2 regions of the Streptomyces sp. NPDC037242 genome follow, and region 1 is predicted to be linked to the other one. Evidence: riboswitches for the same ligand, from Rfam matches in the RefSeq annotation. Region 1 holds a riboswitch; the other holds the start of a gene.
The links. A riboswitch is a leader RNA that binds a small molecule or an ion and turns the genes downstream of it on or off. The one in region 1 is predicted to bind cyclic di-AMP.
Positions count from the first base shown of each region.

Region 1 (3,198 bases):
GTGGAGCCGGACCTGGTCTGCGTGGCCAAGGCGCTGTCGGGCGGCTACGTCCCCGTCGGCGCGACCCTGGGCAGGGACTGGATCTTCAAGAAGGTCTACTCGTCCATGGACCGGGTGCTCGTGCACTCCGCCAGCTTCGGCTCCAACGCGCAGGCGATGGCGGCCGGTCTGGCGGTGCTCTCCGTCATGGAGGACGAGGAAGTGGTGGCCAACGCCCGGGCCATGGGCGACCTGTTGCGGGGGCGGCTCGCCGCGCTGGTGGACGAGTACGAGCTGCTGCACGAGGTGCGGGGGCGCGGCCTGATGATCGGGATCGAGTTCGGCCGCCCGTCCTCGCTGGGGCTGCGCAGCCGGTGGACGATGCTGCAGGCGGCCCGCAAGGGGCTCTTCGCGCAGATGGTCGTGGTGCCGCTGCTCCAGAAGCACCGGATCCTCACGCAGGTCTCCGGGGACCACCTGGAAGTGATCAAGCTCATCCCGCCGCTCGTCGTGGACGAGGCGGACGTGGACCGGTTCGTCAGGGCCTTCCGGGAGGTCATGGACGAGGCGCACGGGGGCGGCGGGCTGATGTGGGACTTCGGCAGGACGCTGGTGAAGCAGGCCGTCAGCAACGGCTGACGGCCTGCTCCGCCGGGCGATCTCGGTTGAGCAGTCGGCCGAGCGGTCGGTCGAGCAGTCGGTCGAGCGGTCAGTCGAGCAGTCGGTCGCGGAGCCGGTCGAGGGTCTCGGGCGTGAGTCCGAGGCCCTCGGCGAGGTAGCGGTCCAGGCCGCCCCAGTGGCCGTCGATGGTCTCGAAGGCGGCCTCCAGGTACTCGGCGCGGGCGTCGAAGAGCGGGGCGAGCAGCTCCATCACCTCGGGGGAGCGGGCCTCGGGGGCCGGGCTGCCGCGGCGGACCCGGTAGCGGTTGTGCGGGGCGTTCGACTCCAAGTAGTCCGCCACGACCGCCTCGCGCCCGACGCCCAGTGCGAGCAGGGTGACGGCGATCGACAGCCCGGCCCGGTCCTTGCCGGCCGCGCAGTGCATCAGGGCCGGGACGCTGTCCCCGGCCAGGGCGTGCACCACCCGGCTGTGCTCGGCGGTGCGGTTCTTGATGATCGTGCGGTACGAGTTCGCCATCCGATCCGCGGCCTTGCCGTCGCCCAGGATCGAGCGGAGCTGGTCGAGGTCGCCGTCGCGGACCATCTTCCAGAACTCCCGCCCGTCCGCCGGGTCCGAGAGCGGGATGTTGACGTTGAGCACGCCCGGCAGCTCCACGTCCCGTCCTTCCAGCGCGTGGTCGGCGCCGTTGCGGAAGTCGAAGATGGTGTGCAGGCCGAGGGATGCGAGGAACTCTGCGTCGGTTTCGGTGGCATGCGCGAGATGTCCGCTTCGGAACAGTCGTCCCGTCTTGACCCTGCGTCCGTCGGCGGCCGGAAGGCCGCCCACGTCACGGAAGTTGCGCACTCCGGCCAGCCCCGGTTCGGTGGACGGGCTCTGGGGTATCTGCTGGGTCACGGCGGCTCCTCCGGGTGGTTGAGGGGATGTCCGAATTACACTACTTGGCGGCAACTTGCCATAAGTGCAGGCGAGATCGGGCGCGTCCCCGTGAGCCAGATCATACGGTGACCGTGAGTGCCTGATCATCATGGGCGAATTGCTTTCCCAGGGCGGCTGTTGCCGCCGCGGAATGGACGCAGGGTGACCGGAATTCCGCTGGATCATCACCCTTGAGTTTCCGTCAGGAAATTCATGGCTTGTTCCGTGTGGACGAACTCGATTAGCTTCGCTCTCGATCCGGATGGACCGCCGAATCCTGCCCCATCCGGAAACCGCACCCGACTATTCACGCGCGCGGCAGGAGCGGGGGAACCAGGTAGGCCGCTGTTCCGGATCTTTATACCGGGACGGCTCGGGGTGAAGCCGTACATGTGCTGTTCATGTACGGCCGGACATCTCCAGTCCGAACCCGACAGCTCACCTCGCAGGCGACGGAGAGGAATTCACCATGCCTGCAAAGGGTAAGCACCGCCGTCCCAAGTCCCCCTCGATATCCCGCGGTTTCGCCATGGCAGGCACCGGCGGCGCGGCCCTCGTGCTCCCGCTGTTCGGGGCCGCCTCCGCCCAGGCCGCCTCCGCCTCCGCCCCGGCCGCGGCGCCCGTCGTGGCCGCGCAGGTTCCCGCGGCGCTGCAGGCCGCTCCCGCCGCCGCTGCGGCGGCCGCGCCGTCCGTGTACACCGTCGTCCCGGGCGACCATCTCTCCAAGATCGCCGCCCAGCAGCACCTCACCGGCGGCTGGCAGCAGCTGTACGCCGACAACCGCGCGGCCGTCGGCGCCGACCCCTCGCTGATCCACCCCGGGCTGAAGCTGACGCTCGGCGCCCAGGGGGAGTCCGCTCCCACCGCCGCTCCGGCCCCGAAGCAGGCTCCGGCCCCCGTCGAGCAGTCCTCCGCCGAATCCCCGGCCGATGCGGCCGACCCGGCCTCCGCCGGCGAGGGCCGGGCCGACCAGGCCGCGCTCGACAGTGCTCCCTCGGACGAGGGCGGCGCCCCCGCGGACGAGGCGCAGGCGGCGCCCGCCGCCCCCGCCGAGCAGCAGGCCGCGCCGTCCTCCGGTTTCGTCTCCCCGGTCGGCGGCGGCGTCTCCACCGCCTACAAGACCGCCGGCGCCATGTGGTCCAGCGGCTACCACACGGGCGTCGACTTCATCGCGAGCACCGGCACCACCATCAAGGCGGTCGGCGCGGGCACCGTCGTCTCCGCCGGCTGGGGCGGCGCGTACGGCAACGAGGTCGTCATCCGGCACGCCGACGGCAAGTACTCCCAGTACGGCCACCTCTCCCAGCTGTCGGTCTCGGTCGGCCAGAGCGTCACCGCCGGGCAGAGCATCGGCCTCTCCGGCGCCACCGGCAACGTGACCGGCCCGCACCTCCACTTCGAGATCCGCACCGGCCCGTCCTACGGTTCCGACATCGACCCGCTGGCCTACCTCCGCTCCAAGGGCGTCAGCATCTGACGGCCCCTCCGCCGGGCGCTCCGGCGGAAGCCTGACCCGCGTGAGGCCGGGACCCGAGGGGGGTCCCGGCCTCACGCGCTGTTATTCCTCACCCGCCGGGTGGTATAAATCACGGTCCGTCAACCCCTGCCTACGGTGGCGTAGGTCACGCGCCGGGGTGAAGGATGTGGTCTCGTGGCAGCGACGACGACACTCAAGACCATCG
Region 1 is NZ_JBVJUY010000001.1:536,902-540,099, forward strand. It holds gene ACZ7GJ_RS02285 (aspartate aminotransferase family protein) at 1-618, shown strand, start outside; gene ACZ7GJ_RS02290 (tyrosine-protein phosphatase) at 689-1,495, opposite strand; cyclic di-AMP (ydaO/yuaA leader) riboswitch at 1,807-1,983, shown strand; gene ACZ7GJ_RS02295 (LysM peptidoglycan-binding domain-containing M23 family metallopeptidase) at 1,986-2,993, shown strand; gene ACZ7GJ_RS02300 (SGNH/GDSL hydrolase family protein) at 3,168-3,198, shown strand, end outside.

Region 2 (3,198 bases), on a different contig from region 1:
GGACCGCCGAGGTAGCGGAAGAGCGGGAGGTCCGAGGCCTCGGACGCGGCGTGCGCGACGGCGAGGGACACGCCGAGGATGGCGTTGGCGCCGAGCGAGCCCTTGTTGTCGGTGGCGTCCAGGTCGAACATGGCCTGGTCGATCAGGCGCTGCTCGGTGGCGTCGTAGCCGACGAGCTCCGGCCCGATCTGCTCGATGACGGCCAGGACGGCCTTCTCTACGCCCTTGCCGAAGTAACGGTTGGGGTCACCGTCACGGAGCTCGATGGCCTCGAAGGCACCGGTGGAGGCGCCGGACGGAACTGCAGCACGGCCGGTGCTGCCATCGTCGAGGCCCACCTCGACCTCGACCGTGGGGTTGCCTCGGGAGTCCAGGATTTCCCGGGCTACGACGACGTCGATGGACGGCACGAGCATCTCCTTCTGGGATGTGACGCTGGGTGTGCGGTGGCGTCAGGCCGTGGGATGGCCTTGCCGACTAGAGCCTAACCGGCTCCGGGCACTCGGCCAGCCGACCGCCCGGGTCCTGGGACGAAAAAGGGACCGAATACCCCTCTTCCGGGACATAGGTCTCTTGATCATCGGGCTCCCACCGGCCAGGACGCCCGGCGCACGCCACCGCCCGGCGCATCGAGGGACGCGCCGGGCGGTGGGGTGTTACCGCAGGATTCAGCTGAGCTTCAGCTTCTGGCCCGGGAAGATCAGGTCGGCGTCGGAGACGATGTCCTTGTTGAGCTCGTAGAGCTTCTCCCAGCCGCCCTTGACGCCGTTGGCGTCGGCGATGGTGCCCAGGGTGTCGCCGGACTTGACCTCGTACGAGCCGTTGCCGGTCTTCGGGGCCTCGGTCTTCGGCTTGGCCGGGGTCTCCGCCTTCGGCTTGACCGGCGCCGGGGTCTCGGAGCGCTTGGTCTCCTTCTTCGGCGCGGCCTTCTGCTCCTTCTTGGGCTCGGCCTTGGGCTTGGCCGGGGTCTCGGCCGCGCCGCCGTTGTACGCGGCGTTGGTCAGGCCGACGCCGCAGGACGGCCAGGCGCCCTTGCCCTGGCCCTTGAGGACCTTCTCGGCGATGGCTATCTGCTGGGCCTTGGTGGCCTGGTTGGCCTGCGCGGCGTACGCCTTGCCGCCGTAGGCGGCCCAGGTGGAGGACGAGAACTGCAGGCCGCCGTAGTAGCCGTTGCCCGTGTTGATGGCCCAGTTGCCGCCGGCCTCGCACTGCGCGACCTTGTCCCACTGGGAGGCGGTGGCGGCGGAGGCGGTGCCCGCGGCCATCAGGGGGGCGGCGACGGCCACACCGGCGACACCGGCGAGCGTTGCGATGCGGACGGACCGCTGGATTGCAGTACCGCGACGGTGCTTGCCCTTGCCGGAAAGCAGCATGGAGTTTCTCCTCACCGACGCCTACGAGGTGAGCTGTCGGGTTCGGGCGAGTGAGTTGCCCGGCGGTGCGACCTAGCGCACCGCTTAACCCCTAGCCGGTGGCGTGACCGTCTCTCAACGGCCGCTCCCGGCGCCTACCTTGGTTCCCCCGCTCCTGCCTTCGGCGCTTGCGCGACGACTGTTCCCCCCGTCCGCCGGCAGGATTCGGCGATGCGGTCGAAGGAGCCCGCGGTGGCGAGCGATTCAGAAGGTAGGCAGGTCTCTCCCCGATGTTCAACGAGCGCCATCGGGGAGAAACGGGGCCTACTTGCGCTCTCCGGATCAGTGTTTGCGCAGGTGAGGACGGGGTTTGCGGAAGCCTCCGGACCAGACACGCCAGTTGACCGGAAGAGACACATGTCTCACTTGCCCAAAACGGGCAATCAGCTGTTTTGGGATGCCCGAAGTGCCCCTATTTCTGGGTTAGATCCAGATTCTGGCCGGGCTTGATCAGGTTGGCGTCCTCGCCGATGACCTGCTCATTGGCCGCATAGAGCGCGTTCCAGCCGCCCTTGAGGTCGTTGGCGTCCGCGATGGCGGCCAGGCTGTCGCCCTCCTTCACGGTGTACTTCGGTTCCGACGCGGCATCAGATGCGACGGGAGCCTCGACCGCGGGCTCCCCGCGGTGCTTGCCGCCGCCCTCGGCCGGGGCGCCGGGGGCGCCCGGGGCACCGGGGGCCGCCGGGGCGCTCGGGTCCGCGGAGGGCGTGCCCGGGGCGGCCGGCGTCGTGGGGGCAACGGGAGCCGTCGTGGGGGCCGAGGGGCCCGTGGAGGGCGCCGCCGGGTCGACCGGGGCGATCGGGGTCGTCGGGGCCGTGGGGGCCGTCGGGGCCGTCGTCGGCAGGTCCGGGACCGGGTCCGGCATGACGGGCAGTCCGCTGGGCGGCCCGAGCGGGACGTCGGGCAGCAGGAAGGACGGCGTACCGGACGGGCTCGGGGAGGCCTGCTGGGGAGCCCCGAAGTCCGTGGCCCGGTCGCCGGACCCGCCGACCGGTACGGAGTCGTCCGGGCGGGACGGGGACGGGGCGACGGAGGAACGGCTGCCGGGCATGCCCGGGTCCACGTCCGCGGCGGGCGCCTGCTGGGTCAGGCCGGCCGACTCCGCGCACATCGGCCACGCCCGGGGACCCTGGGCGGCCAGCACGCGTTCGGCGACGGCGATCTGCTGAGAACGGCTGGCCAGGTCGGCGCGGGGCGCGAAGTCGAGCCCGCCGGCACCCTTCCACTGCTCCTCGGTGAACTGGAGCCCGCCGTACGCACCGCTGCCGAAGTTGGCGCTCCAGGTGCCGCCGCTCTCGCACTCGGCGACCTTGTCCCACGTGGAGGTCTCGGCCGCGCTCGCGCCCGTGGCGGCGAGCAGCGGCAGGGCCAGCGCGGAGCCTGTGACTCCTGCGGTGACGACAATCGCGGGGACCTGGCGGGGGCGTCTGTGGCGGCCGTTCCCGGAACGCATGAGGGTGCACCTTTCGCATAACGGCGGGGTAACGGCAGAACCTAGCGGCCTTCGAACGCTTGTCACAAGTTTCGACGGAAACTGACTGCGGGTCAGTGTGCCTTCACTCGTTGCGAGGTGTGAAGCGGACCGGAAGGGTGCGCAGGCCACGCATGATCAGTCCGCCGCGCCAGCGCAGGTCCTCGGGCGGAGCAGCGAGTTCCAGATCCGGCAGACGCGTCAGCAAAGTCGCAAGCGCCGTCTGCCCTTCGAGCCGGGCCAGCGGTGCGCCCAGGCAGTAGTGGATCCCGTGCCCGTATCCGAGGTGCTGGTTGTCCGCCCGGGAGAGGTCGA
Region 2 is NZ_JBVJUY010000040.1:67,870-71,067, reverse strand. It holds gene eno (phosphopyruvate hydratase) at 1-410, opposite strand, end outside; gene ACZ7GJ_RS33870 (transglycosylase family protein) at 669-1,373, opposite strand; cyclic di-AMP (ydaO/yuaA leader) riboswitch at 1,377-1,549, opposite strand; gene ACZ7GJ_RS33865 (transglycosylase family protein) at 1,825-2,865, opposite strand; gene ACZ7GJ_RS33860 (cytochrome P450 family protein) at 2,969-3,198, opposite strand, start outside.
Region 2: linked by a shared signal. The riboswitch ahead of ACZ7GJ_RS33870 (transglycosylase family protein) and the one ahead of ACZ7GJ_RS02295 (LysM peptidoglycan-binding domain-containing M23 family metallopeptidase) in region 1 are both predicted to bind cyclic di-AMP.